3 regions of the Nocardia sp. NPDC057353 genome follow, and region 2 is predicted to be linked to each of the others. Evidence: riboswitches for the same ligand, from Rfam matches in the RefSeq annotation. Region 2 holds a riboswitch; each other region holds the start of a gene.

The links. A riboswitch is a leader RNA that binds a small molecule or an ion and turns the genes downstream of it on or off. The one in region 2 is predicted to bind S-adenosylmethionine.
Positions count from the first base shown of each region.
Region 1: another riboswitch for S-adenosylmethionine. It lies ahead of ACFUUZ_RS16610 (rhodanese-like domain-containing protein); the one in region 2 lies ahead of ACFUUZ_RS23675 (bifunctional o-acetylhomoserine/o-acetylserine sulfhydrylase).
Region 3: another riboswitch for S-adenosylmethionine. It lies ahead of ACFUUZ_RS12990 (aminotransferase class V-fold PLP-dependent enzyme); the one in region 2 lies ahead of ACFUUZ_RS23675 (bifunctional o-acetylhomoserine/o-acetylserine sulfhydrylase).

Region 1 is NZ_JBHVAK010000028.1:15,775-25,982, forward strand. It holds gene ACFUUZ_RS16580 (TetR/AcrR family transcriptional regulator) at 1-595, shown strand, start outside; gene ACFUUZ_RS16585 (SAM-dependent methyltransferase) at 592-1,506, shown strand; gene fgd (glucose-6-phosphate dehydrogenase (coenzyme-F420)) at 1,585-2,595, shown strand; gene ACFUUZ_RS16595 (MarR family winged helix-turn-helix transcriptional regulator) at 2,592-3,035, opposite strand; gene ACFUUZ_RS16600 (DJ-1/PfpI family protein) at 3,032-3,661, opposite strand; gene ACFUUZ_RS16605 (O-succinylhomoserine sulfhydrylase) at 3,702-4,916, opposite strand; gene ACFUUZ_RS16610 (rhodanese-like domain-containing protein) at 4,913-5,329, opposite strand; SAM riboswitch class IV at 5,345-5,461, opposite strand; gene ACFUUZ_RS16615 (hypothetical protein) at 5,528-5,962, opposite strand; gene ACFUUZ_RS16620 (FAD-dependent oxidoreductase) at 6,200-7,591, shown strand; gene ACFUUZ_RS16625 (amidohydrolase family protein) at 7,663-8,538, shown strand; gene ACFUUZ_RS16630 (DUF456 domain-containing protein) at 8,571-9,053, opposite strand; gene ACFUUZ_RS16635 (hypothetical protein) at 9,114-9,386, shown strand; gene ACFUUZ_RS16640 (DNA-binding protein) at 9,383-9,802, shown strand; gene ACFUUZ_RS16645 (CaiB/BaiF CoA transferase family protein) at 9,894-10,208, shown strand, end outside.
Region 2 is NZ_JBHVAK010000051.1:14,787-24,994, reverse strand. It holds gene ACFUUZ_RS23685 (MFS transporter) at 1-35, opposite strand, end outside; gene ACFUUZ_RS23680 (NADP-dependent isocitrate dehydrogenase) at 171-1,388, opposite strand; SAM riboswitch class IV at 1,790-1,900, shown strand; gene ACFUUZ_RS23675 (bifunctional o-acetylhomoserine/o-acetylserine sulfhydrylase) at 1,915-3,231, shown strand; gene ACFUUZ_RS23670 (homoserine O-acetyltransferase) at 3,228-4,355, shown strand; gene ACFUUZ_RS23665 (DUF3017 domain-containing protein) at 4,352-4,597, opposite strand; gene ACFUUZ_RS23660 (VOC family protein) at 4,672-5,028, opposite strand; gene ACFUUZ_RS23655 (helix-turn-helix domain-containing protein) at 5,172-5,963, opposite strand; gene ACFUUZ_RS23650 (tRNA (cytidine(34)-2'-O)-methyltransferase) at 6,048-6,512, shown strand; gene ACFUUZ_RS23645 (DUF4349 domain-containing protein) at 6,550-7,617, opposite strand; gene ACFUUZ_RS23640 (error-prone DNA polymerase) at 7,639-10,208, opposite strand, start outside.
Region 3 is NZ_JBHVAK010000020.1:34,080-44,287, reverse strand. It holds gene ACFUUZ_RS13015 (alpha/beta fold hydrolase) at 1-379, opposite strand, end outside; gene ACFUUZ_RS13010 (DUF2752 domain-containing protein) at 629-1,045, shown strand; gene ACFUUZ_RS13005 (hypothetical protein) at 1,080-1,268, shown strand; gene ACFUUZ_RS13000 (M1 family metallopeptidase) at 1,253-2,602, opposite strand; gene ACFUUZ_RS12995 (Pls/PosA family non-ribosomal peptide synthetase) at 2,602-6,549, opposite strand; SAM riboswitch class IV at 6,815-6,928, shown strand; gene ACFUUZ_RS12990 (aminotransferase class V-fold PLP-dependent enzyme) at 6,973-8,289, shown strand; gene ACFUUZ_RS12985 (flavin reductase family protein) at 8,390-8,854, opposite strand; gene ACFUUZ_RS12980 (YbaK/EbsC family protein) at 8,926-9,402, opposite strand; gene ACFUUZ_RS12975 (2-oxo-4-hydroxy-4-carboxy-5-ureidoimidazoline decarboxylase) at 9,487-9,807, opposite strand; gene ACFUUZ_RS12970 (crotonase/enoyl-CoA hydratase family protein) at 9,928-10,208, shown strand, end outside.

The DNA of each region.
Region 1 (10,208 bases), on a different contig from region 2:
GCAGACCAGGCGCCGGATCCTGGACGCCGTGGCGCAGCGGCTGCGCGAGGCACCGGCCGAGCCGGTGAGCCTGGACCGGGTGGCCAAGCTCGCCGCGGTCTCCAGGACCACGATCTACGCCGACTTCGGCTCCCGCGCCGGGCTCTTCGACGCCTTCGTGCGCGACCTCTGGGAGCGCACCGGGCTCGGCGAGCTGAGCGCCGCCGTCACCGACGTCGAGCCGCGCGCACACCTGCGCGCCGCGATCGCCGCCGCCTCCCGGATGAAGAGCCGCGACCTGGAGATCTACCGGGTGCTGCACGCCATGGACCGGCTCGACCCCGCCTCGGCCGGAGATGCCGTGCGGCACATGGAGGATGACCGCCGCGCAGGCGTCGAGCACCTGGCGAAACGGCTGGCCGATGGCGGCGTGCTGCGCGCGGATGTCAGCGCCGAATGGGCCGCCGACGTGCTGTGGGCGCTCACCGGCTTCGACGCCCTCGACCACCTGCTCACCGGCCGCGGCCTCGATGTCGAGGCCGCGATCGAGCGCATCACCACCACCGCCGAACGCGCGCTCTGCCGTCCGGCCGACGCACAGGAGCCCCGGCGATGACCGACCCGACGCACCCCCGCTTCCCGCGCTCGGCGCGCTACCACCCGGACTGGCTGCGCGCCGCGGTGAGCGGCGGCGCCAACCCGCTGTGGCTCACCGAGTGGCTCGCCGAGGCGGTCGAGCTGCGGCCCGGCATGCGGGTGCTCGACCTGGGCTGCGGCCGCGGCGCCTCGTCGGTGTTCCTGCACACCGAGTTCGGCGTCGAGGTGTGGGCGGTCGACCTGTGGTTCGACGCGGCCGAGCGGACGCGGCGCTTCCGGGACGCGGGCGTCGCCGACGCGGTCTACGCGCTGCACGCCGACGCCCGCGCGCTGCCCTTCGCCCCCGGCTTCTTCGACGCCGTGCTCAGCATCGACTCCTTCGTCTACTACGGCACCGACGACCTGTACGCCCAGTACCTGACCCGCTTCCTGCGCCCCGGCGGCCAGCTCGGCATCGCGGGCGCCGGACTCACCGCCGACCCGGGGTGGCCGGTCCCCGACCACCTCGCCGCCTGGTGGGAGCCCGCGCTGGCCTGCCTGCACACGCCGGAGTGGTGGCACGCGCACTGGGAGCGCAGTGGCCTGCTCGAGGCCGAGCTGGCCGACGCCATGCCGGAGGGCTGGCAGCGCTGGCTGGACTGGCAGTACGCGGTGAACCCGGAGAACGCCGTCGAGATCGCCGCCCTCGAGGCCGACCGCGGCGCCCACCTCGGCTACGTGCGCGCGGTCGCTCGTCGCCGCACCGACGTCGAACCGGACCCGCCCATCACCGCCGTCCCCGCGGAATACACGCGGCACCCGCTGCTGCGCGACCCCGCAGTCGGCACGCCGCTCGACCTCGCGCCCGGCGCGCTGCCGAACCCAGCGCCCGGCGCACCGCGCAACCCCGCGCCCGGCGCGCTGCCCGACCCCGCGCCCGGCACCGGGTAACCCCGCTCCTCTATGGTCGATGCAGGCGGGCGCCCGGCACGAAGTGCCCGCGGCAACGTGGCGACAGGAGTGGCGCACATGGCAGACCTCAAGCTCGGGTACAAGGCCTCGGCGGAGCAGTTCGGACCGCGGGAACTGGTGGAGATCGCCGTCCTCGCCGAGGAGCACGGCCTCGACAGCGCGACCGTCAGCGATCACTTCCAGCCCTGGCGGCACAAGGGCGGCCACGCCCCCTTCTCGCTGGCCTGGATGGCCGCGGTCGGCGAACGCACCAAGCGGATCCAGCTCGGCACCTCGGTGCTCACCCCCACCTTCCGCTACAACCCCGCGGTGATCGCCCAGGCCTTCGCCACCATGGGCGTGCTCTACCCGGGCCGGGTCATGCTCGGCGTCGGCACCGGCGAGGCGCTGAACGAGATCGCCACCGGCTACAAGGGCGAGTGGCCCGAGTTCAAGGAGCGCTTCGCCCGCCTGCGCGAGTCGGTCGCGCTCATGCGCGCGCTCTGGACCGGTGACCGGGTCGACTACGACGGCGAGTACTACCACACCGTCGGCGCCTCCATCTACGACGTCCCCGAGGGCGGCATCCCCGTCTACATCGCCGCGGGCGGCCCGGTCGTGGCCAGGTACGCGGGCCGCGCGGGCGACGGGTTCATCTGCACCTCGGGCAAGGGCATGGAGCTCTACACCGACAAGCTGCTGCCCGCCGTCGCCGAGGGCGCGGCCAAGGCCGAGCGCGACCTCGACCCCATCGACAAGATGATCGAGATCAAGATCTCCTACGACACCGATCCCGAACTGGCGCTGGAGAACACCCGCTTCTGGGCCCCGCTCTCGCTCACCCCCGAGCAGAAGCACTCCATCACCGACCCGATCGAGATGGAGGCCGCCGCCGACGCGCTGCCGATCGAGCAGATCGCCAAGCGCTGGATCGTGGCCAGCGACCCCGACGAGGCCGTCGAGCAGATCAAGCCCTACCTCGACGCGGGCCTGAACCACCTGGTCTTCCACGCCCCCGGCCACGACCAGCGCCGCTTCCTCGACCTCTTCCAGCGCGACCTCGCGCCGCGGCTGCGCAAGCTGGGCTAGGAATCCAGCTCCAGCCGGTCCATCGTCGCCGCGAGTTCGGTGAGCGCGGCGACGATCTCGGCGAACCGCTCGGCACCGAGCTCAGCGGCGAGCCGGTGCGCCACCTGCGCGTGCTGCGGGTCGATCCGGCGCACCGCCGCCAGGCCTTCGTCGGTGACGGCGACCAGTTTGGCGCGGCGGTGCGCCGGGTTCTCCCGGTACTCGGCGAGCCCCTTCTCGACCAGCAGGTCGGCGATGCGCTGCACGCTCTGCCTGGTGATCCCCATGGCCCTGGCGATGCCCGCGACGGGGAGCGGTTCGCGCAGCACCGCGCCGAGCACCTGCCACCAGGCGGCGGTGAGCCCGGCGGGGGCGGCGAGCTTCTCGGCGACCGCGAGGAAGCGGCCGTTCAGCGCGAACGAGGTGATGGCGGCGGTGCTGAAGAGTTCCTGCTCGGTCACGCGCCGTGCTCCGCGAGCACCGCGTACGCGCTCGGGTCGCGCTCGGCGAAGAGCCGGAACCAGGCGTCCAGCACCTGCGGCTCGTAGACGTCGAGCACCGCGAAGAGCTGGTGCGCGAAGTGGAAGGGCGCCAGCGAGGTCGCGGTGACGACATTGCCGTCGGTGACCGCCGGCTCGTCGCGGTAGCGCGCGGCGCCCGCGTAGCCGCTGGACGCCAGGTAGCCGGGGTCGTTGCTGGTGTGCGCCCTGGTATCGAGCAGCCCGGCCTTGGCGAGCCCGAAGGTAGCGCCGCAGATGGCCGCGACCGGCCGCCCGGCGTCGAGGAACCCGCGGGCCAGCTCGGCGAAGGCCGCCAACTCGTCGCCCTGATCCCAGAGCGCGGCCCCGGGCAGGATGAGCGCGGCCGCCCGGTCGAGGTCGACCGCGCTCAGATCGACGTCGGGCAGGATGCGCATGCCGCCGCCGGTGGTCACCGGCTCGGTGCCGCGACCGACCGTGCGCACCACGAGCGAGCCGGGTTCGCGCTGCAGCTCGGGGTTGTTGAGGTACGCGATGGCGGCCCCGACCTCCCAGTCGGCCAGGGTGTCGTAGACCGCCGTGTACACGATGCGAGGTTCCGAAGTCATGACAGCATCCTGTCAAACATGACAGGATGCTGTCAATAGCTCAGCCGAGCGCGTGGTCCAGGTCCGCGATCAGGTCCTCGACATCCTCCAGGCCGACCGAGATGCGAACGACGCCGTCGGTGAGCCCGATCCCGGCCCGCCCCTCCGCGCCCATGGCCCGGTGCGTGGTGGTGGCCGGGTGCGTGATCAGCGTCTTGGCGTCGCCGAGGTTGTTCGAGATGTCGATGACGCGCAGCCGGTTCAGCACCTCGAAGGCGCGCTTCTTGCCCTCGCCGTCGGGGGCGGCCAACTCGAAGGTAACCACCGTGCCGCCGCCGCTCATCTGGGTGGTGGCCAGCTCGTGCTGCGGGTGCGACTCCAGGAAGGGGTAGCGCACCCAGCCCACCGCCGGGTGGCCCTCCAGGAAGCGGGCGACCTCGAGCGCCGCCGCGGTGGAGTGCCGAACGCGCAGCGGCATGGTCTCCAACCCCTTGAGCAGAGTCCAGGCGTTGAACGGGCTGAGCGCGGGGCCGGTGTGCCGCATGAGCGTCTTCACCGGGCCGTCGATGTACTCGCGCTCGCCCAGGATGGCGCCGCCGAGCACCCGGCCCTGGCCGTCGATGTGCTTGGTGCCGGAGTAGACCACCACGTCGGCGCCGAGCTCCAGGCTGCGCTGCAGCAGCGGGGTGGCGAAGACATTGTCCAGCACCACCTTCGCGCCCGCGGCGTGCGCGAGCTCGCTGACCCGCCGCACGTCCACCAGGTTCTGCATGGGGTTGGCCGGGGTCTCGAAGAAGACCGCCTGGGTCGGCACCGAGAGCGCCTGCTCCCACTGGTCCAGGTCCTCACCGTCGACGAAGACCGTCTGCACGCCCCAGCGCGGCAGGATCTCGTTCGCCACCACGAAGCAGGAGCCGAAGAGGCTGCGCGCGGCGACCAGCCGGTCACCGGCCTTCAGCAGCGCGCCGAGCGCGGTGAAGACCGCCGCCATGCCGCTGGCGGTGGCGAAGCACGCCTCGGCGCCGTCGATCAGCCGCATCCGCTCCTCGAAGACGGCGACCGTCGGGTTGCCGTAGCGGGAGTAGACGAAGTGCTCGACATCGCCGGTGAAGGCGGCCTCGGCCGCCTCGGCGCTCTCGTAGACGAAGCCCGAGGTGAGGTAGAGCGCCTCGGAGGTCTCCTCGAAGCCGGAGCGGCGCAGCCCGCCGCGCACGCCGAGCGTGGCCGGGCCGACGTTCTCCGGCAGCGGCCGGTCGAAGGCGCCGCCGGTGATCACGACTGCCGCCAGGGCAGGCCGTCGGCGCGCCAACCGGCGGAGCCGCGGTGGCCCGCGCCGTCGATCGGGCCCTCGAAGCCGTCGATCACGTTGTAGGAGGGGGCGATTCCGGCGCCGGTCGCCAGCCCGGCGGCGTTCGCCGAGCGCTGGCCGGAGCGACACAGGAACACCACCGGCGCCTCCGGGTCACGCCCGTCGAGCGCGCGCTGCAGCTGCTCCAGGAAGGCCGGGTTGGGCGAGCCGGTGCCGTCCACCCACTCGATCAGCGCGGTCGGGCGCTCCAGCTCGGTGGTGTCCGGCACGCCGACGAAGCGCCACTCGGCCTCGGTGCGCACGTCGACCAGCACGGCGGACGGATTGTCGCGCAACAGCTCCCACGCCTGCTTGGGGGTGATGTCACCGGCATAACTCATGTCGAACCTCCTGTGAATCCACGCTTGCCGCATGGGAACGCCGCATACGGCCAGGTCGTCACCCGGAGCACCCCGCCGCGGAGGAGGGTTGCCGACCAGCCGAGCCGGGGCTTGACGCTGGTTCTCATGACCTTGCGAACCGAGATTGCCCCGGCGCGGCGGCCGCTGTCAACACGAGTTTCCCCGCGTCCGGGCGCGTCATCCGCAGACCAGCCAGCGGTCGCCGTCCCTGGTCAGGGTCCAGGTCGCGGTGGCCTCCCTGCCGTTCACCCGGGTGGTCACCGTGATCCGGCCACGGTCGCCCTCGACCACCGGGTTCGCCAGTGCCCCGACCTCGATCTCGGTGCGCGTCTCCGGCCCGCCGAGCTGCTCGGCCAGCGGCGAGGCGGCCTCGTCGAAGCCATCGCAGGCGGTGCCGGGCGGGGGGACCGCGTCGGTGCGGCCGCGGGCATCCGCGTAGTTGCGCACCGCGGCCGACATCTTGTCCGCCTCTGTGACATTTTTCTCAACCGGCGACAGCACCCCGGCGAGCACGATCCCCACCAGGACCAGCACCGCGACCACCCCGGCCGCCACGAACGGGACGATCGAGCGGACTTCCGGCTCCGGATCGTTGGGCTGCTGCTCGCTCATCCCTCGATGATCACCGATGACCTGGGCCGTCGGCGCACCGGCCCCGGCAGGATACGCGCTGCCCACCCGGGTCGCGGCCCGCGTGGAGCAGGGCCGATAGAATGGGAGCTTGCGACTCGTGCCGGAGCCGCCTTCCGATGCTCCGGAGAGAATCGGAGCGCGGTCCCGTACCGATCTCAGGTTAGCCTGGGCTAAGTAGACGCCAGATGAACGTATCGACCGAAGGTGCGCGTGAACATGACCGAACAGAGTGAGGCGGCTCGGCCGCTCCGCATTGCGATCGTGGGTGCAGGCCCGGCCGGGATCTATGCCGCCGACGCGCTGATGAAGTCCGACGCGGACGTCTCCATCGATCTCTACGAGCGGATGCCCGCGCCGTTCGGGCTGATCCGCTACGGCGTCGCGCCCGACCACCCGCGCATCAAGGGCATCATCACCGCGCTGCACAAGGTGCTGGACAAGGAGCAGGTGCGGCTGCTCGGCAATATCGACTACGGCACCGACATCACCCTGGACGACCTGCGCCGCTTCTACGACGCCGTCATCTTCTCCACCGGCGCCAACGCCGACCGCGCGCTCACCATCCCCGGCATCGACCTGGACGGCTCCTACGGCGCCGCCGACTTCGTCTCCTGGTACGACGGCCACCCCGATGTCCCGCGCACCTGGCCGCTGGAGGCCGAGAAGGTCGCGGTGCTCGGCGTCGGCAACGTCGCGCTGGACATCGCCCGCGTGCTCGCCAAGACCGGCGACGAGCTGCTGCCGACCGAGATCCCGCCGAACGTCTACGAGGGGCTCAAGCAGAACAAGGCCGTCGAGGTGCACGTCTTCGGCCGCCGCGGCCCCGCGCAGGCCAAGTTCACCCCGCTGGAGCTGCGCGAGCTTGACCACTCGCCGACCATCGAGGTCATCGTCGACCCCGAGGACATCGACTACGACGAGGGCTCCGAGGCCGCGCGCCGCCACTCCAAGCAGGTCGACATGGTCGCCAACACGCTCGAGCAGTGGGCCATCCGCGACCAGGGCAACCGGCCGCACAAGCTCTTCCTGCACTTCTTCGAGGCGCCGACCGAGGTGGTCGGCGACGCCGACGGCAAGGTCGTCGGGCTGCGCACCGAGCGCACCCAGCTGGACGGCACCGGCAACGTCAAGGGCACCGGCGAGTACCGCGACTGGGAGGTGCAGGCCGTGTACCGCGCGGTGGGGTACCTGTCGCAGAACATCACCCAGCTGCCCTTCGACGACCAGGCGGGCACCGTGCCGAACGAGGCGGGCCGCGTCCTGATCGACGAGAACGCCGACGGCAAGGCCCGCTACCTGCCCGGCACCTACGTGACCGGCTGGATCAAGCGCGGCCCGGTCGGGCTGATCGGCCACACCAAGGGCGATGCCAACGAGACCGTCGCCTGCCTGCTGGACGACAGCAAGGACTTCCCGCGCGCCGAGAACCCCCACCCCGAGGCCGTGATCGAGTTCCTCGAGGGCAAGGGCGTGCCCTACACCACCTGGCAGGGCTGGTACCGCCTGGACGCGCACGAGCGCTCGCTGGGCGAGCCCGAGGGCCGCGAGCGGGTCAAGGTCGTGGAGCGCGAGGACATGCTGCGCGCCAGCGAGCCGAACAAGGTCTAGCGCGCGTCGCCTGCCGGAACGTAGGAGTCCGGCAGGCGACAGCCGCACCCACCTCGAGGCATTCTGTACACGTGTTCGATGCCCACGTCCACATCTTCGACCCGCGGTTCCCGCTGGCCGAGAACGAGGGACACCTGCCCTCCGCCTACACCGTCGCCGATTACCGAAAGCGCATGCGGCGCTTCGACATCAGCGGCGGCGCCGTGGTCAGCGGGTCGTTCCAGGGAACCGACCAGAGCTACCTGAAGGCCGCGCTCGCCGAGCTCGGCACCGGGTGGGTCGGGGTTACCCGGCTTGACCTGGACGCCTCCGACGAGGAGATCCAGGAGCTGAACAAGATCGGCGTGCGGGCGCTGCGCTTCAACCTGAAGCGCGCGGCGGGCGACATCACCCAGCTCACCCAGCAGGCGGTGCGCGCGCACGACATCGCGGGCTGGCACGTCGAGCTCTACATCGACGGCTCGATGCTCGCCTCGCTGCAGCCCGTCGTCACCAAGCTGCCCGCGCTCTCCGTCGACCACCTCGGCATGTCCGCCGAAGCCGTGCCGTACCTGCTCGACCTGGTCGACCGCGGCGCCCGCGTGAAGGCCACCGGCTTCGGCCGCGTCCAGATGCGCGTCCCCGACACCCTGCGCCGCATCCACGCCGTGAACCCGCAGGCCCTCATGTTCGGCACCGACCTGCCTGGCACCCGCGCGGGCCGCCCCTTCCGCGACTCCGACGTCGACCTGCTCTGCGACGTCGTCGGCACCGACATGCACGCGGTCCTGGAGAACAACGCCCGCGCCTTCTACAAACTCCCCGCCCGGCACCGCCCCGCGGGCTCCGACCCCCGCCCCGGCCGCTGGCGCGCCGCCCCCGAGGACCCGCCCACCCTGCCGCTGCGCCGCGACCAGCTCCCCCGGCTCGACCCCAACGCCACACTCCCGCTACCGGTGATCGAGTAACCGGCTCCCCGATCACCGATCGGGTGGCCGCGTCAGGCCACGACCGCCCCGATCAGCCACACCCCGGTAGCGAGCAGCGCCCCGAACAGCTCGATCAGAATCGACAGCCCGACGCCCTTCAGCGCGTGCCCGGTCGACCTGCGCGCCTGCTCCCCGTCCGGCAGCCGCTGCAGCTCCGACAGGTAGACGCCGAGCACGAACCCCAGCACCAGCCCGATCACCGGCACCACGAAGAACCCGACGATGCCGAGCACCGCCCCGATCAGCAACGTCCGGTTCGGCACCCCGGCCGCCTTGATGTTCTTCCCCGGCCACGTGTACTTCACGACCCCCGAGATCACCAGCAGCACACCGGCTATCGCCAGGATCGTCCACGCCGTCGCCCCGCCGGTCAGGAACGCCCAGACGGCGATCGCGCCGAAGATCAGGATCACGCCCGGCAGGATCGGCACGATGATGCCGATCAGGCCGACCAGGATCACCAGGCCGACAAGGACCTCGCCCCATACGCTCACGGACGCATTGTCGCCGATGTCCGGGTCGAACGCAGTACCTACCGGAGTATGGTAATAAGTATGGCCACGAGGAAGATCACCGTCACCATCCCGGAGGAGCTCCTGGAAGAGGTCCGCACGGAGATCGCCGAACGCGGCCTTTCGGCATACATCACCGAAGCGGTTCGCGCGCAACGGGATCGCGACCTCATCGGCGAGCTGGCGGACTGGCTGGAGCAGGAACACGGAGCCGTCACCGCCGAGGAAGCCGCGGTAGCCGACCGCGAACTCGACGACCTGCACGCCGAGCACCTGCGCCGCCGGGCAGCCCATGGCGGCCAGGGCGCCGCGTGACCCCCGCCCGCCGACCACAGGCGGTACCGCAGACCTTCGTCCTCGACAGCGAAGCACTGGCTCTGGCCGTCCGCGGCGACCGCGCCATGCTGGCCCGGCTGACCAATGCGCGCGAAGGCCGCGTCGACGTCATCACCTCCCCGATGACGCTCATCGAGGCGCACGACCCGCGCACCCCGTCGGCACGGTGGAACTGGGTGGTCTCCCGCATGCGGGTCGCCACGATCGGCAAGGACGAGGCGCGGGCCGCACGCGAACTGCTCGGCGCCGCCGGGCTGCACGGGCACAAGTACGCGATCGACGCCGCGCTGGCGGTGGTGGCGATCAACCAGCCGGGTTTCGTCACCGTCCTCACCTCGGACGTCGATGACCTGGAGCGGCTGCTGCCGCCAACGGTGCTCGTCCGGAAGGTGTGACCGCACCACCCCGACAGGGGCGCATAGACCTCCAACCCCTTGTTGTCCTACTGTCAATACGCACAGCTGCGACGACGAACCGAGGTAGGGCGTGAGCACAGAAACCACCGGCAAGCAGGGCCCGCTCGCGGGCATCAAGGTCATCGAACTGGCCGGGATCGGCCCCGGCCCGCACGCGGCACTGCTGCTCGCCGACCTCGGCGCCGACGTGGTGCGCGTGCAGCGCCCCAATCAGCTGCCCGGGCACATGGAGCGCCCGCAGTGGCGCGGCCGCACCATCGTGGAGGCCAACCTCAAGGACCCGGCCGATATCGCGAAGGTGCTCGACCTGGTCGAGAAGGCCGACGTGCTGATCGAAGGCTTCCGCCCCGGAGTCACCGAGCGCATGGGCCTCGGCCCGGACGAG
Region 2 (10,208 bases):
CGCGGAGTCTCGACGGCGGTAGCGGTAGAAGTCACGCTTCCGTGCAACCCCGCGGTACCGCGGCGGGGTTCCCGATCCCGGGGTGAGATCGGCCACCCCCTCCGGGCCATGCGCGGATACGCGGAGACCCCCGCTCCGCAGTCGGCGGAACAGGGGTCTCGAAGCCGGGATCAGCGCAGCGCGCGCGCCAGGTTGGCGTCGAGCGCGCCGAGGAACTCCTCGGTGCTGAGGTAGCCCTGGTCGCCGCCGACCAGCGCCGCCAGGTCCTTGGTCATCTGCCCGCCCTCGACGGTCTTGATGACGACGTCCTCCAGCGTCTGCGCGAAGCCGATCACCTCGGGGGTGTTGTCCAGCTTGCCGCGGTGCTCCAGCCCACGGGTCCAGGCGAAGATCGACGCGATCGGGTTCGTCGAGGTCGGCTTGCCCTGCTGGTGCTGGCGGAAGTGCCTGGTCACGGTGCCGTGCGCGGCCTCGGCCTCACAGGTCTTGCCGTCCGGGGTGAGCAGCACCGAGGTCATCAGCCCGAGCGAGCCGAAGCCCTGCGCGACGGTGTCGGACTGCACGTCGCCGTCGTAGTTCTTGCAGGCCCAGACGTAGCCGCCCTCCCACTTCATGGAGGAGGCGACCATGTCGTCGATCAGCCGGTGCTCGTAGGTGAGCCCGGCGGCGTCGAACTGGCTCTTGAACTCGGCGTCGAACACCTCCTGGAAGGTGTCCTTGAACATGCCGTCGTAGGCCTTGAGGATGGTGTTCTTGGTCGACATGTAGACCGGGTAGTTCTGCTGCAGGCCGTAGTTGAACGAGGCCCGCGCGAAATCCTCGATGGACTTCTTGAAGTTGTACATGCCCATGACGACGCCGCCGTCCTCCGGCATCTTCACGACCTCGTGCACGATCGGCTCGCCGCCGTCCTCCGGGGTGAAGGTGAGGGTGACGGTGCCCGCCTCGAACACCTTGAAGTCGGTGGCGCGGTACTGGTCGCCGAAGGCGTGGCGGCCGATGATGATCGGCTTGGTCCAGCCCGGCACCAGCCGCGGGACGTTGGAGATGATGATCGGCGCGCGGAAGATCGTGCCGCCGAGGATGTTGCGGATGGTGCCGTTCGGCGACCGCCACATCTTCTTCAGCCCGAACTCCTCGACCCGCGCCTCGTCCGGCGTGATCGTGGCGCACTTGACACCGACGCCGTGCCGCTTGATCGCCTCGGCCGCGTCCACGGTGACCTGGTCGTCGGTCTTGTCGCGGTACTCGATGCCGAGGTCGTAGTACTCGAGGTTCACGTCGAGGTACGGGTGGATCAGCTTGTCCTTGATGAACTGCCAGATGATCCGCGTCATCTCGTCGCCGTCGAGCTCTACGACGGTGCCTTCAACCTTGATCTTGGACATGGATCTTCGTGTCCTCCTAGGGTGTGTGCCCTCATTGCACGGCCAGGCGAACACGCTTGTGAGCGGACCCCAGCTGTCCAACAGACAACGTCTATGTCCCGCTTGGTCGGCGAGACCCTGTGGTGCAAACAAGACAAGCGTACTGCTGCCCGACCTCGCATTGCACGGCGAGGGTCGCCCTTTCGGGGACCCCGGCTCGTTACCCGCGAGTAGGTCCGGCGTGACCGAGGACACGCCCCTTGCTCACGGTTCGAGCCTACGACGAGAGCCCGCCGGGGCGCAGCACCCACCCGCTCAGAGTCCACAGGAAGCAGCTGTGAGCGCATTCACAGCGGCTACCTGTGGATAACTCCGCACACGGGTTCGATCGGCAGACCTCGGTCCGGTTACGATGTCGAACAGGTCATGAGTGCCAGCGCCAAGCCCCGGCTCGCTGGCCGGCAACCCTCCAGCAGCGGCGGGGTGCTCCGGGTGACGACCCGGCTCCCGACGGCCGGGAGCAAGCGCGCTCTCCTGGAGGTAACACGTGACCGAGACGACCGACCCCACCGCGAACTGGTCCTTCGAGACCAAGCAGATCCACGCGGGTCAGGCCCCCGACGGCAGCACCAGCGCCCGCGCCCTGCCGATCTACCAGACCACCTCCTACACCTTCCGGGACACCGCGCACGCCGCGGCGCTCTTCGGCCTCGCCGAGCCGGGCAACATCTACACCCGGATCATGAACCCCACTCAGGACGTGGTGGAGCAGCGGATCGCGGCCCTCGAAGGCGGCGTCGCGGCGCTGGTCGTCGCCTCCGGGCAGGCCGCCGAGACCTTCGCCGTCCTGAACGTGGCGAACGCGGGCGACCACATCGTCTCCAGCCCGCACCTCTACGGCGGCACCTACAACCTCTTCCACTACACCCTGCCCAAGCTGGGCATCGCGGTCTCCTTCGTGGACGACCCGGACGACCTGGAGCAGTGGCGCGCCGCCGTCCGGCCGAACACCAAGGCCTGCTACGGCGAGACCATCGCCAACCCGAGCAGCGCCATCCTCGACCTGCCCGGCATCTCCGCCGTCGCGCACGCCGCGGGCGTCCCGCTGATCGTGGACAACACGGTCGCGACCCCCTACCTGCTGCGGCCGCTGGAGCACGGCGCCGACATCGTGGTGCACTCGGCCACCAAGTACCTGGGCGGCCACGGCGCCGCCATCGCGGGCGCGATCGTGGACGGCGGCACCTTCGACTGGCGCGGGAAGACCGAATCCGGCGAGGACCGCTTCCCCGGCTTCACCACTCCCGACCCCAGCTACCACGGCGCGATCTTCGCCGACCTGGGCGCGCCCGCCTTCGCGCTCAAGGCGCGGGTGCAGCTGCTGCGCGACCTCGGCTCCGCCGTCTCGCCGTTCAACGCCTTCCTGATCAGCCAGGGCATCGAGACGCTGAGCCTGCGCATGGAGCGGCACGTGCAGAACGCGCAGGCGGTCGCCGAGTTCCTCGCCACGCACCCGGCGGTCACCTCGGTCGCCTACGCCGGGCTGCCCACCTCGCCCTGGTACGAGCGCGCGCAGCAGCTCACGCCGAAGGGCGCGGGCGCGGTGATCGCCTTCGAGCTGAAGGGCGGCGTCGAGGCGGGCAAGAAGTTCGTCGACGCGCTGACGCTGCACAGCCACGTCGCCAATATCGGCGACGTGCGCTCGCTGGTGATCCACCCGGCCTCCACCACGCACTCCCAGCTCACCCCCGACGAGCAGGCGAGCTCCGGCGTCACGCCGGGGCTGGTCCGGCTGGCCGTCGGCATCGAGGGGCTGCAGGACATCCTGGCCGACCTGCGCGCGGGCTTCGACGCGGCGTCGTGACCGTGGGCATCGAACCGGGCACCGCCCTGCTACCGCCGCCGGACGGGACGTCCGGCGTGCTCGCGGTCGGCGACGTCAAACTGGAGAACGGCGCCGTCGTCCCCGATGTGCGGCTGGCCGTGCAGCGCTGGGGCGAGCTCTCCCCCGCCATGGACAACGTGATCCTGGTCGAGCACGCGCTCACCGGCGACGCGCACGTCGCGAGCGCCCCCGACAACCCGGCGCCCGGCTGGTGGGAAGGCATGGTCGGGCCCGGCGCCCCGCTGGACACCGACGAGTGGTGCGTGATCGCCACCAACGTGCTCGGCGGCTGCAAGGGCAGCACCGGCCCCGCCGCCCCCGCTCCGGACGGCAAGCCCTGGGGCAGCCGCTTCCCCGACATCTCCATCCGTGACCAGGTGAGCGCCGAGATCGCGCTCGCCGACCTGCTCGGCATCGAGCGGCTGGCCGCCGCGGTCGGCGGCTCCATGGGCGGCATGCGGGTGCTGGAGTGGATGGTCGGCCACCCCGAGCGGGTGGCCGCGGCGCTGGTCCTCGCCGTCGGCGCGCGCGCCACCGCCGACCAGATCGGCACCCAGACCACCCAGATCGCCGCCATCGTCGGCGACCCGGCCTGGCAGGGCGGCGACTACCACGGCACCGGCAGCGCCCCGGTCACCGGCCTCGCCGTCGCCCGCCGGGTGGCGCACCTCAGCTACCGCACCGAGGCCGAGCTCGACCACCGCTTCGAGAACCTGCCGCAGGCGGGCGAGGACCCGTGGGACGGCGGCCGGTACGCGGTGCAGAGCTACCTGGAGCACCAGGCCGAGAAGCTGGTCGCCCGGTTCGACGCCGCCACCTACGTGCTGCTCTCCGAGGCCATGAACCGGCACGACGTCGGCCGCGGCCGCGGCGGGGTCGCGGCGGCGCTGGGGTCGACTCCGGTGCCGTGCGTGGTCGCCGGGGTCGACTCGGACCGGCTCTACCCGCTGCGCACCCAGCGCGAACTCGCCGAGCTGCTGCCCGGCTGCGCGGAACTGGACGTCATCCACTCCAGGGACGGCCACGACGGCTTCCTCACCGAGGCCGACCAGATCGCCGCGCTGCTGGCCCGCACCGCGGCGCTGGCCAGGGCGAACCGCTAACCGACGCCGAGGGTGTTGATCGTGGCGGCGAGGAAGACGATGGTGCTGCCGAGCAGGCTCAGCGCCGCCACGTCGAACGGCTTGCCGCGCACCGCGAGCAGCCCCACCCGCACCGTCGGCAGGCACAGCCGGAACACCGCGGCCAGCAGCGCCGCGCTGCCGAAGATGAAGGCGCCGCGGCGCCAGCGATCGGAGGCGACGAAGACGATCGCCACCAGCACGACCAGCACCACGATCACCATCGGCAGGTGACAGCGCAGGAACTGCGCGCCCCAGCTGCCGCCTCCGGATTCGCGCCGCGCCACGGTCGGGTCTGTCACGCCTGCGATTGTGGCAGACCGGGCTGGTGCAGCCCGAATCGCACGCCCTGGTCGTCTCGGCAGAAGGCGAAGCGGCCGAAGCCCTCCGTCTCCGGGCCGGGGTCGTCGGCCTCGCCGCCGAGGTCGCGGACCCTTCGCGTCGCGGCCTCGATGTCGTCGACGCGGAAGAAGATGCCGATCCAGCGGTCCTCGTCGCCGTCGTGGACGCCGCCGCGGACGCCGCCCGTTTCCAGCCAGGCCGGGCCGCCGGGTTTCGTCTCGTGGGACTTCCAGCCGAGGAGTTGTTCGTAGAAGGTGCGGGCGCGGGTGGCGTCCGGGACGCCGATCTCGAAGAAGCTCGGTTCACCGGTCATGGTCGGTTCCCTCCGTTTCGGTGGTTCGCCCCGACCCTAGGTTCGCGGAGGTGCTCCGGTCTTGAAGGAATGTTCGCGCGTGGCGCCGACCGCAGCCCCGGCCGGGGGGCGGTTCGGCTCGTGGCCGCCGCGGCGACGCGATCTCAGCCCTGACCAGCGGCCCATGCGCTCGGCGGGCGGCCGGCGAACTCGCGGAAGTCGCGGGTGAAATGTGCCTGGTCGGCGTAGCCGCAGGCGAGCGCGACGGCGCTGAGCGGCCGCGGGTCCGGCGCGCGGAGCAGCGCGGCGGCGCGCTCGAAACGGATCACCCTGGCCGCCGCCTTCGGCGTGAGCCCGACCTGGGCCCGGAAGCGGCGCGCCAGTCGGGCCCTGCTCCAGCCGATCTCGGCCAGGATCGCGCCGATCCCCGCCGTCCCCCCGGTCCGCCGCAGCGTGCGCCAGGCGTACGCGACCTCGGGATCCGGCTCCGGTCCGCCCACCGCGGCCCGCCCGAACAGCGCGTCGAGCAGCGCGAACCTGCTCGCCGGATCCCCCTGCGCCGCCAGCCTTTCCGGCAGTTCCCGGCCGGCCCGGCCTAACAGATCGGGCAGTCCGACCGCCCGATCGGCCAGCTCGGACACATCCCCCGCCACCCGATACAACCCGAGCGGCGGCAACCGCACCTGCACACAGTGCTGCACCCCCGCGTGCTCGGTTCGCGTCGGCCCCAGGCTCGGCCCCGCCGCGAATGCCCGCAGGCTCCGCGCCACCCCCGGCTCCGCCACATCGGTCACCACCAGCGGATCCGCGAACTCCACCACCAGCACCACCCCGGCATTCGCCGGCTCATACCGCACCACCGGCCCACCGACCCGCTCCCGGAACTCGGCATACTCGCCGACCAGCCCGGCCAGCGCCGCGTGCGGCTGCGCGGTGACCACCTCCCAGGAGTTCATACTCCCCATCCTGCGCCCACCGCAGGACGAAGGTGGGTCGGTCCGGCGGAGACACCCTGCCGCGATCTGGGAGTATCTCCCGTTGTGTTCCATCTGATGTTCCACGAGCCGTGCATTCCGCCGAACACCGGCAATGCGATCCGCCTGGTCGCGGGGACCGGGTGTGAGCTGCATCTGATCGAGCCGCTGGGGTTCGACCTGTCGGAGGCGAAGCTGCGCAGGGCGGGGTTGGACTACCACGATCTGGCGGCGGTGCGGGTGCACGCGGATCTGGAGACGGCGTTCGAGGTGGTGCGGCCGGAGCGGGTGTGGGCGTTCAGTACGCAGGGGGAGGTGCGGTATACGGATGTCGCGTATCAGCCGGGGGATGTGCTGCTGTTCGGGACCGAGCCGACGGGGTTGCCGGAGGAGGTGCTCGCGGATCCGCGGGTGACGGCGCGGGTGCGGATTCCGCTGGTGCCGGGGCGGCGGTCGATGAATCTGTCGAACGCGGCGGCGGTGACGGTGTACGAGGCGTGGCGGCAGCAGGGGTTTTCCGGCGGGGTCTAGCGATCTCGAAGCGCCTGTGGCGTGCGGGTCGTGCCCCCTACGGCTGTTGGGGGTGATCGTCGCGCGGACGGTCGGCATCGGGGGTGTCCCGGGTGGGGTTCGAAGCGGGTTCGTCCGATCGCGTCGGCTCGGCTTCCGCAGGCGCCGCCCCGGTAGCCGGGGCCGATTCGGGCTCGGCCCATGCCTTACCCGGCGCGGGCGCGGGGGCGGGACCGCGACGACGGCGGCGCACCGCGCGGACCACCGCGAAGATCAGCCCGCCGACGACGGCGAGGAAGGCGAGCGTCGGCAGCGCCTTGCCGGTGAAGACGACCGCGTCACCGAGCCAGTCCACCAGCCCGTTCCAGCCGGCGACGAGGCCGCCCCAGAAGGAGCTCGGCTCGTCCTCGTCGACCGGGTTGGCCGCGGGGGTGCTGACCGAGATGCTCAGGGTGGAGAGCGCGACCTGGTCGTCCAGCAACCGCTGCTGCGAGATCAGGCTGTCCAGCTCGCCCTGGCGGGAGGAGAGCGCTTCCTCGGCGGCGATCAGGTCGGCGGTGTTGGTGGCGCCCGCGATGAGGGCGCGCAGGCGGTCGACCGAGGTCTGCAGCGCGCGGATGCGGGCGTCCAGGTCTTCCCACTGCATGGTGACGTCGGCGCGGTTCAGGCTGACCCTGGTGACGCGGCCGACCTGGCCGAGGCCGTCGACGAAGGCGTCGGTGCGGTCGCTCGGCACCCGCACGGTGAGCGCGGCGCTCGGCCCCTGCGGCAGGGGGCGGTAGCCGGAGCCGCCGTCGTTCTCGTCGGTGCGCGGCTGCTCGGTGCGGCTGTCCACCCGGCCGTCCAGGTCGCGGACCCGGTCGGCGATCACGGCCGCGGCGGCGATGGGGTCGTCGGCGACCAGCGCGACGTCGCCGGTGACGACCTCCTTGCGCGCGGTGTCCGGCGCCTGCTCGTTGTCGGCGGGCGCCGGTGCGCCCTGTTCACGCAGCCCGGGCGGGCTCACGGCGGGCGCGGCGATCGAGGAATCGGGTGCGCCCGAGCCGCTTTCGGGCGTGTCCGCCCCACACCCGACGAGCAGCGCGAGGCCGAGCAGCCCCGCGCAGAACACCGCAACCTTCCGCATGCCCCGCAGCGTAGCGGCCCGCTACCGGAAGTCCCGCGACTTCGACACCATCCGCAGGTCCAGCGGCTGCAGGTGTTCGGCCACCACGCTCACCGCGCCCTCGGCGTTCTGCACCAGCCCACGCACGATCAGCGCCGAGGCGCTCTGCGCGAGCCTGCGGTGCCGCTGCCACAGCCCCACCGAGCAGACCACGTTCACCATGCCGGTCTCGTCCTCCAGGTTCATGAAGGTCACCCCGCCCGCGGTGGCGGGGCGCTGCCGGTGCGTCACCGCGCCCGCCACCAGCACCCTGGTGCCGTCGCGCACCGCGAGCAGCCCGGCGGCCGGGCGCACGTCCAGGCTGTCCAGGTAGGCGCGGAGGAACTCGGTGGGGTAGCTGTCCGGGGAGACGCCGGTGGCCCAGACGTCGGCGGCGGCCAGCTCGAGCCCGCTCATCCCTGGCAGCGATGGCGCCGCGGTGGCGGCGCCGATGCCGGGCAGCCGGTCCGGCCGCTCCCCCGCCGCCGCGCCCGCGGCCCAGAGCGCAGCGCGGCGCGGCCCGGCCAGTGCGCCGAGCGCGCCCGCGGTGGCCAGCGACTCCGCCTGCGGCACAGTCAATTCGACCCGGCCGGTGAGGTCGGTGAAGGAGGTGTAGGGGCCGTCCCGTTCGCGGGCGGCGACGATGCGGGCGGCCAGTTCGTCGCCGATGTGCCGCACCGCGGCCAACCCGAGCCGCACCTCGGTGCCGCGCCGCTCCAGGGTGGGCTCGGCGCGGCTGGCGTTCACGTCCGGGCCGTGCACCGCGACCCCGTGCCTGCGGGCATCGGCGACCAGCGACTGCGGCGAGTAGAACCCCATGGGCTGGGCGCGCAGCAGCCCGGCGCAGAACGCCGCCGGGTAGTGCAGCTTGAACCACGCGGAGTAGAAGACCAGCGCCGCGAAGCTCTGCGAATGGCTCTCCGGGAAGCCGAAGTTCGCGAAGGCGTACATCTGCTCGTAGATCCGCTCGGCCACCTCGCCGGTGATGCCGTGCTGCTCGCGCATCCCGGCGAAGAGCCGGTCCTTGAGCCGCTCCATCCTGGCCCTGGAGCGCTTGGAGCCCATGGCCCGGCGCAGCTCGTCGGCCTCGGCGGCGGTGAAGCCCGCGACGTCGACGGCGAGCTGCATGAGCTGCTCCTGGAACAGCGGCACGCCGTAGGTGCGGTCCAGGGTGGGGCGCAGCGCCTCGTGGTCGAGCCGGTAGGGCTCGCCGTTGCGGCGGCGGATGTAGGGGTGCACCGAGCCGCCCTGGATCGGGCCGGGGCGGATGAGCGCGACCTCGACCACCAGGTCGTAGAACTCGCGCGGCTTCAGCCTGGGCAGCGTCGCCATCTGCGCGCGCGACTCCACCTGAAAGACGCCGACGGAGTCGGCCCTGGTCAGCATGGCGTAGACGGCGGGCTCGCCGAGATCGATCGCGTGCAGCTCCACCGTTGTCCCGATGTGCTCGCGGACCAGGTCGATCATGTAGTGCAGGGCGGAGAGCATGCCGAGCCCGAGCAGGTCGAACTTCACCAGGTTGATGGCGGCGCAGTCGTCCTTGTCCCACTGCAGCACGCTGCGGCCCGCCATCCTGGCCCACTCCACCGGGCAGACGTCGGCGATCGGGCGGTCGCAGATCACCATGCCACCGGAGTGGATGCCGAGGTGCCGCGGCAGCCCCTCCAGCTCGGCGGCCAGCTCGAGCACGTCGGCGGGGATGTCGGTGTCGGTCTCGGCGGCGACCCCGGACCAGCGGCTCACCTGCTTGCTCCAGGCGTCCTGCTGGCCGGTCGAGAAGCCGAGCGCCCGCGCGGCGTCCCGCACCGCCGACTTGCCGCGGTAGGTGATCACATTCGCCACCTGCGCCGCGTTCTCCCGGCCGTACCTGGCGTAGACGTGCTGGATGGCCTCCTCCCTGCGGTCGGACTCGATATCGAGGTCGATGTCGGGCGGGCCGTCCCGCTCCGGTGCCAGGAACCGCTCGAAGAGCAGGTGGTTGCCGACCGGGTCGACATTGGTGATGCCGATGGCGTAGCAGACCGCGGAGTTGGCCGCGGAGCCCCTGCCCTGACAGAGGATGCCGTTGCGGTGGCAGAAGTCCACGATGTCGTGCACGACCAGGAAGTAGCCGGGGAACTTCATCCGGCCGATCACCGCGAGCTCGTGCTCGATCTGCGCGTAGGCCGGCTCGTTCTCGGCGCGCGGGCCGTAGCGCTTCGCCGCGCCCGCATAGCTGAGTTCGCGCAGCCAGGACAGTTCGTCGTGGCCCGCGGGGACCTCGAAGGGGGGCAGCGTCGGGGCGATGAGCCTGAGGTCGAAGGCGCACTCGCGGCCCAGCTCGGCGGCGTGCGCCACCGCGGCGGGGCAGTCGGCGAAGAACCCGGCCATCTCCGCGCCGGAGCGCAGGTGCGCCCCGCCCGCGGCGGCCAGCCAGCCGGACATCTCGTCCAGGCCGCGGTTGGCCCGGATCGCGGCGAGCGCCATGGCGCGGCGGCGGTGCGCGGGGGCGGCGAAGTGCGCGCCGGTGGTGGCGAGCACCGGGAGCCCGGCCCGGTCGGCGAGCGCGATGAGCATGGCATTGCGCTCGTCGT
Region 3 (10,208 bases), on a different contig from region 2:
CGAGCACGGTGGCGAGGTCGTCGGCGAGGGTCTCGCCGCTGGGGGCGATCCGGCCGAGGCCGCTGTCGCCGTGGCCGCGCTGGTCGTAGGAGATCACCCGGTAGTTCTCGGCGAAGGCGTTGATCTGCGGGTTCCAGTACTCGATGCAGCAGCTCCAGCCGTGGATGAGCACGATGGCGTCGGCATCGGCGGGGCCGTAGGCGTGGACGCGGAGCTTGGCGCCGTCGACCGTGGTGACCGGGAAGTCGTCCGGCTCGACCGTCGGCCGGTTCAGGGAGGCGGAGCCGTAGGTGCGCGAGCGCAGCGCGGCGCGGTAGGCGGCGGTGAAGGGTTCGGATCCGCGGAGCCCGGCGACCGTCCGCATCGACTTGACCAGCATGCGAGCACACTCCTTTGTGTCTACCGCCACACCATACGCTGCAAGCAGGGTGCTTGCCAGAGCAAGCGCTCCACGCGGGAAATCCTTGCTCGTGCAGCGTTTATACCCGGAATTCAGAGCCCTGAACGTGTTTTGGACGCTGGATATATTGCGCACGATTGAAGCAGGCCTTTTGTGAGGTTCGGCCAAAACCGTCGGGCCGTTACGGTGCCGGGCCGCCGGGTACCCGGTGCGCTACCGTTGGGCGCTGTGACTACCGCTACCCGCAGCAGGCTCGGAGTGGTCGCGCCGCTGGCCGTCGCGGGCGCCGGGATCGGCGTCGCCGTGCTGCTGCACCTGCGCGATCCGCACGTCGAGGGCTCCTACGGGATCTGCCCGGTCTACGCGCTCACCGGGTGGTATTGCCCGGGCTGCGGCGGGCTGCGCGGCACGCACCTGCTCACCGAGGGCGACGTGGTCGGTTCGCTGCAGAGCAATTTTCTGGTGCTGCCGCTGGTGCTGGCCTTCGTGCTGTGGGTGGCCGACTGGACCCGCCGGGCCTGGCGCGGCGATGCGGTGCGGCTGCCCCGGCTGGAGAAGTGGATGCTCTGGGCATTCCTCGGGTTGCTCACGGTTTACACGGTGCTGCGCAACTCGCCGTGGGGCGGCTGGCTCGCCCCCGTCTAGATTCGCGGCGGCCCTCCCGGGGAAGGCCCCCGGTATGAGTGACACGCTGAAATCCCGGATCCGGGAGAAGTTGGAGCGCCAGCTCGCGGAGGACGGCACCCCTTCTCCCGAGCACGACGACACCAGGCAGAACGCGGTGCGCACCGATCTCATCGACCTCGACGCGGTGGCCGACGACGATCCGCTGATCGAGGAGCTGGCGGCCCGCTACCTGGCGCCCTGAACCCCGCCGAGCGGCGGTAGCTGCGGCAGCGCCGCGCTGTGCAGCCAGGCGTCCCAGAGCGGGCGCAGCGGGAGCGTGGTGAAGTGTCCGGCCAGGTCGGTGAAGTCCTCGGTGATCACCGAGGAGTGCCGGTAGCGGGCGGTCCACTCGCGCAGCAGCGCGAAGAAGGCGCGGTCGCCGAGTTCGAGGCGCAGCGCGTGCAGGGCGAGCGCGCCGCGCTTGTAGACCCGGTCGTCGAACATCCTGGCCGCGCCGGGGTCGCCGACCACGATGTCCTGCGGCTGCCTGGCCAGGTTGTGCCGCGCGGCGCGGGCCATCCGGTCGGCGCCGGGCCCGCCGGACTCCTCGGACCAGAGCCACTCGGCGTAGCAGGCGAAGCCCTCGTGCAGCCAGATGTCGCGCCACTGCCGGATGGTGACGCTGTTGCCGAACCACTGGTGCGCGAGTTCGTGCGCGACCAGCCGCTCGGCGGTGCGCCTGCCGTCGCAGTGGTTGGCGCCGAAGATCGAGATGCCCTGCGCCTCGATCGGGATCTCCAGTTCGTCGTCGGTGACCACGACGGTGTAGCCGGCGAAGGGGTAGGGGCCGAAGCGGTCGGTGAAGAGCCGCATCATCTGCGGCTGCCTGGCGAAGTCGTGCTCGAAGGCGGCGCGCAGCCGGGTCGGCACGACGGCGTCCATCGGCACCGGCGCGTGCGCGGGGCCGATCCGGTGCCTGCGGTAGTGGCCGATCTGGATGGTGGCGAGGTAGCAGGCCATCGGCTCGGGCTGCTCGTAGACCCAGGTGGTCTGGCTGGCCTTGGTCTGCTTGCGGACCAGGGTGCCGTTGGCGAGCGCGTAGTACGGCGAGTCGGTGGTGACCGCGATGCGGTAGCTGGCCTTGGAGCTGGGGTGGTCGTCGCAGGGGAACCAGGAGGCGGCGCCGTTCGGCTGGCTGGCGACCAGCGAGCCCTCGGTCAGCTCCTCCCAGCCGACCTCGCCCCACGGCCCGCGCACCGGCCGCGGCACCCCGCCGTACTGCACGACGAAGGAGAGCACGCCGCCCGCCGGGATCCGCTGCTGCGGGGTGACCACGAGTTTGTGGTGCTGGTGCACGTAGCGCGCGGCCTTGGCGCCGTTGACGAAGACCTTGGTCACCCGCATGGCCTGCGAGAGGTCGAGCGCGAAGCGGTCGCGGACCTCGGTGGTGACGGCGGTGATCACGGCCCGGCCGGTGAGCCGGTTGCCCGCGACCCGGTAGCCGAGCTCCAGCTCGTACCGGGAGACGCGGTAACCCCGGTTGCCGTTCTGCGGGAGGTACTCGTCGATGGGGGCGTCGTAGAACTTGCCGCCCATCACACCGTCCCGGGGTCGTTCAGGTACCACGGAGCGATCGGGTTGCCCCACCAGCGGGTGGAGGCGGGCACGGTGTCGCCGCGCATGACCAGCGAGGCCGGGCCGACGGTCGCGCCTGCCCCGAGCGTGGCGGCGGGCAGCGCGACGCAGTGCGGGCCGAGGGTGGCGCCCTCCGCCAGCACGACGGTGTCCATCGCCATGATCCGGTCGTGGAAGAGGTGGGTCTGCACCACGCACCCCCGCTCCACCGTCGCGCCGTCACCGAGCGTCACCAGGTCGGCCTCCGGCAGCCAATAGGACTCGCACCATACCCCGCGGCCGATCTTGGCGCCGAGTCCGCGCAGCCACAGAATCATCACCGGGGTACCCGTCGCGGCCCGGGCGAACCAGGGGGCCGCCACGGTCTCCACGAAGGTGTCGGAGACCTCGTTGCGCCAGACGAACGAGCTCCACAGGGGGTGCTCCTCCTGCCCGATCCGGCCGACCAGCAGCCACTTGGCCAGCACCGCGATCCCGCCCGCCACCGCACCGGCGACCATCAGCACGATGCCGCTGAGCAGCGCGGTCGCCAGGTGCCCGATGCCGCGGGCCAGCGCGGCGAGGGCGAAGAGCACGCCGAGGCCGATGGCGAAGGTGACCAGCACCGGGATCAGCCTGCAGGTCTCCACCGCGGCGCGGGCCAGCCGCAGCCGCGGCGGCGGGTCGAAGGTGCGGGTGGTGTCGGCGTTCTCCGCGGCCCGGCGCAGCCGCACCGGCGGGCTGCCCAGCCAGGACGAACCCGCCTTGGCCTTCGACGGCGCCGCGGAGAGCACCGCGACCAGGCTGTTCTTCGGCACCCGGCGGCCGGGCGCGGTCATCCCGGAGTTGCCGAGGAAGGCGCGCTTGCCCACCTTGGCCTCGCCGATGCGCAGCCAGCCGCCGCCCAGCTCGTAGCCCGCGATCATGGTGTCGTCGGCCAGGAAGGCGCCGTCCGCGACGGTGGTGAACTTGGGCAGCAGCAGCACCGTCGAGGCCTCGACGCTCTTGCCGATCCTGGCGCCGAGCAGCCGCAGCCAGATCGGCGTGAGCAGGCTGGCGTAGAGCGGGAAGAGGAAGGTGCGCGCCGAGTCGAGCAGCCGCTCGGTGGACCACGCCTGCCAGCCGACCCGGCTGCGCACCGGGTGGTACCCCTCGGTCAACCCGATGGCGAGCAGCCGCACCGCGACGATGGTGATCGCCGCGTAGACGCCGAGGCTGATCAGCACCGCGGGCGGCAGCAGCAGGAAGGCGCGCAGCGCGCCCTGGCCGAGGGTGGTGGTGTCGCGGATCATCCAGGCCAGGAAGAGCCCGCCTGCCGCGAGGCCGATGATCGGCACCGCGGCCAGCCCCATGGAGGAGACGCCGAAGATCGCGACCCAGTGCGCGGCCCGGTCCGGGCGCTCGGCGGGCCAGCGGTGCCGCGCCTTGCCGACCTTGCTCGCGGGCGACCCCGCCCACTCCTGGCCCGCCTTCACCTTTCCGGCCACCGCGGAGCCGGGCGCCACCTCGGCGCCGCGGCCGATCTTGCTACCGGGCAGCAATACCGAGCGGGACCCGACCACCGCGCCCGCACCGACCACGATCGGGCCGATGTGCACGACGTCGCCGTCGATCCAGTACCCGGCCAGGTCGACCTCGGGCTCGACGCTGCAGCCGTCGCCGAGCTCCAGCATGCCGGTGACCGGCGGCAGGCTGTGCAGGTCGACGCCGCGGCCGATCTTCGCGCCGAGCGCGCGGGCGAACGGGACCATCCACGGCGCGCCGGACAGGTTCTCCGCGCCGGACGCCTCGGAGAGCCGGACCGCGGCCCAGAGCCGCAGGTGCACCGAGCCGCCGCGCGGGTAGCTGCCCGGCCGCAACCCGGCCAGCAACGTGCGCGCCCCGACGACGCAGAGCGCCATCCGGCCGGGCGGCGAGATGAAGAGCACGAAGGCGACCAGCGTCCACCACCAGGAGAGCGCGGGCAGCCAGGGCAGCGAGCCGGACCACGCCGCCACATTGCCGACGATCGCCAGCCAGGTCAGCCACTGCAGCCCGGTCAGCGTGGTGAGCGGGACGGTCGCGAGCACCTGGGCGAGCTGCGCCGAGCGCGGGGTCGGGCGGACCGTGCGGTCCACCACCGCGACCGCGGGCGTGCTCTCGTCCAGCAGCTCGGCCATGGCGCCGAGCCGCGGGTGGTCGTAGATATCGGCGACGGCGACCGTGGGGTAGCGCTCGCGTAACGCGGTGACCAGCTGCGCGGCCGCCAGCGAGCCGCCGCCGAGGTCGAAGAAGTCGGCGTCGGGGCCGGTGATCTCGGCGCCGAGGATGGAGTCCCAGATCCCGGCGATCCAGAGCGCGGTGCCGGTGAGCTCGTTCTCCGGGTCGTCCTCGGCGGCGTTCGGCAGCGGCCAGGGCAGGGCATTGCGGTCGACCTTGCCCGAGGTCCTGGTCGGCATGTCCTCGACGATCGCGAGCCGCGGCACCAGCGGCGCGGGCAGCTGCTCGGCCAGCGTGGCGCGGGCGGCGCGCAGGTCGTAGTCGGTGTCCGGGCCGGTCAGGTAGCCGATCAGGATCTTGTTGCCCGCCTTGGTGGTGCGGATCGCCGCCGCGGCGCCGGTGACGCCGGGCAGGTGCTGCAGGGCATTGTCGATCTCGCCGAGCTCGATGCGCCTGCCGCCGAGCTTGATCTGGTCGTCGGCGCGGCCGAGGAAGACCAGCCCTTCGCGCTCGTTGCGCACCAGGTCGCCGCTGCGGTAGGCGCGGTCCCAGCCGAGCGTTGGCAGCGGGGCGTACTTCTCCGCGTCCTTGGCGGGGTCCAGGTAGCGGGCCAGGCCGACGCCGCCGATCACCAGCTCGCCGGTCTCGCCCTCGGGCACCGGGTTGCCGTCGGCGTTCACCACCACCAGGTCCCAGCCGTTCAGCGGCAGCCCGATGCGGACCGGCGGCTCGCCGGTCAGCCGGGCGGCGCAGGCGACGACGGTGGCCTCGGTGGGGCCGTAGGTGTTCCAGACCTCGCGGTCGCTGTCGCGGGCCAGCCGCTCGGCCAGCTCCGGCGGCACCGCCTCGCCGCCGAAGATGAGCAGCCGGACGCCGTCCAGCGCCTCCGCGGGCCAGGTGGCGGCGAGCGTCGGCACGGTGGAGACAACGGTGATGCCGCGCCGCATGAGCCACGGCCCCAGGTCGGCGCCGGTGCGCACCAGGTCGCGCGGGGCCGGGACCAGGCAGGCGCCGTTGCGCCAGGCCAGCCACATCTCCTCGCAGGAGGCGTCGAAGGCGACCGAGAGGCCGGCGAGCACCCGGTCGCCGGGGGCGATGGGCTCGTCCGGCAGGAAGAGCTCGGCCTCGGCGTCGACGAAGGCGGCGGCATTGCGGTGCGTCACCGCGACGCCCTTGGGGGTGCCGGTCGAACCGGAGGTGAAGATGATCCAGGCGTCGTCGTCCGGGGTGGGCAGCGATGCCCAGTCGGCGTCGTCGGCGGGCGCGGCATCCCGGGTGCCGGGTCGGATGCCGTCGGCGGTGACGATGGCGGCCACCTTCGCCTCGCCGAAGACCAGCTGGGCGCGCTCCTCGGGGTCGTCGGCGTCCACCGGGACGTAGGCCGCGCCGCAGTAGAGCACCGCCAGGATGGTGACGTACAGCTCGCGATTGCCGGACGGTAGCCGAATGCCGACGCGGTCGCCGCGGCGCACCCCGGCCTCGGCGAGCCGGTTCATCGCCGCTTCGATCTCGACCACCAGTTCCAGGTAGCTGAGGACCGTGTCGCCGTCATCGATGGCGGCGGCGTCCGGGAATTCCTGGGCGGTAGCGGTGACGATGTCGACGAGTGTGCGCTGCGGTGCGGCGAGCGCGCCGCGGCGCAGCGGGTCGGGGAGCGTGGCCGTTCCGGGTGGCGCCGAGCCGGGGGCAGTGGGGTCGAGATCCGCCGGATGGAGCTGTGGTCGGACCATGACGTCCCCACCACCTTTCATCGAGTGCCCACACTTCCCGCTCGTTCTGCCATGTCCGGGTTACCAGCGGGCGAACCCGGTGGCGACCGGTTGTCCACGCTACTCGGCCGGACGCGTATTTGCGCAGGTCGAGCGGGTGCGTCGCTGTTCACCCCGCGTTCACCCCGCGCCTTCCGGCTGGTGGGGACCGCGCCACGGCGGGGGAGTGATCTTCGCCGGAGCGGTGCTTGACAACCGCGGTCCGGCTTTGTCACGCTCTTCGGCAGGTCATGAGTGCCAGCGTTCAGCCCCGGCTTGCTGGTCGGCAACCCTCCTCCGCGGTGGGGTGCTCCGGGTGACGACCGGGCCGCCGTCCGACCGGACGCGGCAAGCGCGGACTCGACACCTCTCTCGTTGCGGGTCCCCGACCGTTGGGATGACGTGATGACCGCTGTTCTCGAACCGACCTGTGCCCCGCTCGCGGCGACCTCGGGCGACGACCTCGTGGTCCCGCTGGTGCAGGGCGGCGCCGTCGGCTACGCGAACTTCGACTACGCCGCGAGCGCTCCGGCGCTCGCCGCGGTGACCGAGCGGGTCTCGGCGCTGCTGCCGTACTACGCCAGCGTGCACCGCGGGGCGGGGTACGCCTCGCGGGTCTCCACCGAGTGCTACGAGAGCGCGCGCGGCACCGTCGGCGCGTTCTTCGACGCCGAGGACGACCAGGTGGTCGTCTTCACCCGCGGCACCACCGACTCGCTGAACCTGCTGGCGGGCTGCGTGCCCGGCGACACCGTGGTGCTCGACATCGAGCACCACGCCAACTTCCTGCCCTGGCTCGCGGGCGGGCGCCGGGTGGTGACCGCGGCCGACACCGTCGCCGAGACGCTGCGCAGGCTGGTCGCCGAGCTCTGCTGCAAGCCCGCGGCGCTGCTCGCCGTGACCGGCGCCTCCAATGTCACCGGGGAGCTGCTTCCGCTGCGCGAGCTGGCCGAGATCGCGCACCGGTGCGGGGCGCGGCTGCTGGTCGATGCCGCGCAGCTCGCGCCGCACCGCCGGATCTCGCTGCGCGAGACCGGGATCGACTACCTGGTGTGCTCCGGGCACAAGCTGTACGCGCCGTTCGGGGCCGGGGTGCTGGTCGGGCGGCGGGACTGGTTGGACGCGGCGCCGCCGTACCTGGCCGGGGGTGGTGCCGTTCGCGCCGTCTCGGTGACGGAGACCGAGTGGGCTCCCGCGCCGCAGCGGCACGAGGGCGGGTCGCCGAATGTGCTCGGGGCGGCGGCGGTGGCCGCGGCCTGCGACGCGCTGGCCGGGATTCCGGAGGAGCGGTTCGTGGCGCACGAGCGGGCGCTGACCGAGCGGTTGCGGGACGGGCTTGCCGGGGTGCCCGGGGTTTCCCAGCCGCGGATCTTCAGTGACAGCGGGGAGGGGGTGGGGATCGTGGCGTTCACGGTGGACGGGTTCGCGCCGGGGCACGTGGCCGCGTACCTCTCCGCGGAGCACGGGATCGGGGTGCGGGACGGGCGGTTCTGCGCGCACCCGCTGCTCGAGCGGCTCGGTCTGCCCGCCGCGCTGCGGGCCAGCGTCGGGGTGGGGACGACTGTGGAGCATGTGGACCGGTTGATCTCCGCGCTGCACACGCTGGTGCGCGGGGAGTCGGCGTGGTCCTACGCCGCCGAGGGCGGGGCCTGGAGCCCGGTCCCCGAGACCCGCCCCCTCGGCGCCGATGCCTTCGGCGCCGCGCCCTGCGCCGGGTTCTGACCCCGGCATCGGGGCCGTAAGCGGCCGCCTCGACTCGGTTGCGCCCGAGTCGGAGGAGGGCCGGGCCGGCCGGACCATCGCCGTGGTCCGGCCTGCCATCTCAGCCGAGTTCGGTGGGCTGGTGGTAGCGGCCGTCGTAGTAGAGGAGCGGCGCCGCGGGCGCGGATTCCTGCGTTTCGTCGTGCACCCGGGTGACGAGCCCGGCGACGAAGGTGTGGTCCCCGATGTCGAACCGCTGGTGCACCTCGGCCCGCAACCAGAGCGGGGTCCCGTGCAGCACCGGCTCCCCGGACTCCAACTCGGCCCAGAGCGCCGGATCGGCGAACCGCTCCGCCGCGCTGCGCGAGAACCGCTGCGCCAACTCCCGCTGGTGCGCCCCGAGGAAGTGGATCACCACCGACTCGGCGGCGAGCAGCGCCGCCAGGCTGGACGAGGTGTGCGCGATGTTGAACGACACCAGCGGCGGGTCGAGGGAGAGCGAGGCGAACGAGGTGGCGGTGAAGCCGACCGGGCCGTGCGCGGCCCGCAGCGTCACGATGGTGACGCCCGCCGGGTAGTGCCGCATGGAGGCGCGGTACTGGTCGGCGGTGATGCCGTCGGAACGTGGTGCACTCACAGCAACGAACGTACGCGTGCTCAGCTCATATCGACCGGTTGTCCGGCGGTGATCCGCACCAGTTCGGTGAACGAGGTGCGGAACAGCGTGCCTGGGTGCCCGCCCGCCGCCCACAGCTGCGGGTGCCCGGCGAGCGCGGTGTCCACCCAGGTGGAGAGGTTCGTCGGGTGCCCGAGCGGCGCCACCCCGCCCGCGGGCTGTCCGGTGACCTCCCTGGTCAGCGCCTCGGGCGCCGGGGCGAGGGTGCCCTCCAGCCGCGCCGCGGTGCGTTCCAGGTGCACCGGGCGCGCGCCGCCGACGAGCAGCAGCACCGGCTCGTCGTCGAGCAGGTAGACCAGCGCTTCGACGATGGCGCCGGGGTCGACGCCGAGTGCGCGCGCGGCGTCCTCGGCGGTGTCGATGGGTTCGGGGCGGGTCAGGATCACGCCGTGGTGCCCCCGGGAGATCAGGGTGTCGGAGACCCGGACCGCGCCCGGCGGCAGACTCGACTTGCGCATGCGACCAGGGTAGGGCCGCAACCCCGCTCGGGGGTCGCGGTTCGATCGCCCCGCAGTCTCGATGCGGCAGAGCGGGTCTCGCGCTCAGTACTCGGGGTAGCCGCCCTCGGGGCCGAGCATCCGCTCGACCCGCGCGGAGACGATCTTGGCGAGCGTCTCGACGGTGCGGTCCCCGCAGGCCTCGTGCACGACGGTGTCGAAGGTCCGCTCCAGGTCGCCGGGGGAGAGCGCGAGCAGCTCCAACTCGACGGCATTGTGCAGGTCGTCATGGTCGCGGTAGGGGCGCCCCGCGCTGATCCGCGCCGCCCAGGTGACGCAGCAGCAGCACTCGAAGAGCGCGTGCACCGCGCGGGCGTTCGGCATGGCGTTGAAGCGGTCGAGCCCGATTCCCTGATGCATCAGCATGGCGACCTCCGAGGGGCGAGATGACCATCATCGGCTCCGCCGCACCGCCGAGACCAGCATCGGAGCCCGGAATTTGCACAAGCTTTACAAGCCGCGGCACCGCCTCGATACGCTGTACAAATGACTGATTGGCAGGCCTTCACGGTCGAGACGAAGGACCAGGTCGCCCAGGTGACGCTCACCGGGCCGGGCAAGGGCAACGCCATGGGCCCGGATTTCTGGCGCGAACTCCCGGAGATCTTCGCCGGGCTCTCCGCCGACCCCGAGGTCCGCGCGATCGTGCTGACCGGCTCCGGCAAGCACTTCTCCTACGGCCTCGACCTGGCCGCGATGTCCGGCTCGTTCGGCCCGCTCATGGCCGACCGCGCGCTGGCCGCGCCGCGCACCACCTTCCTGAACGA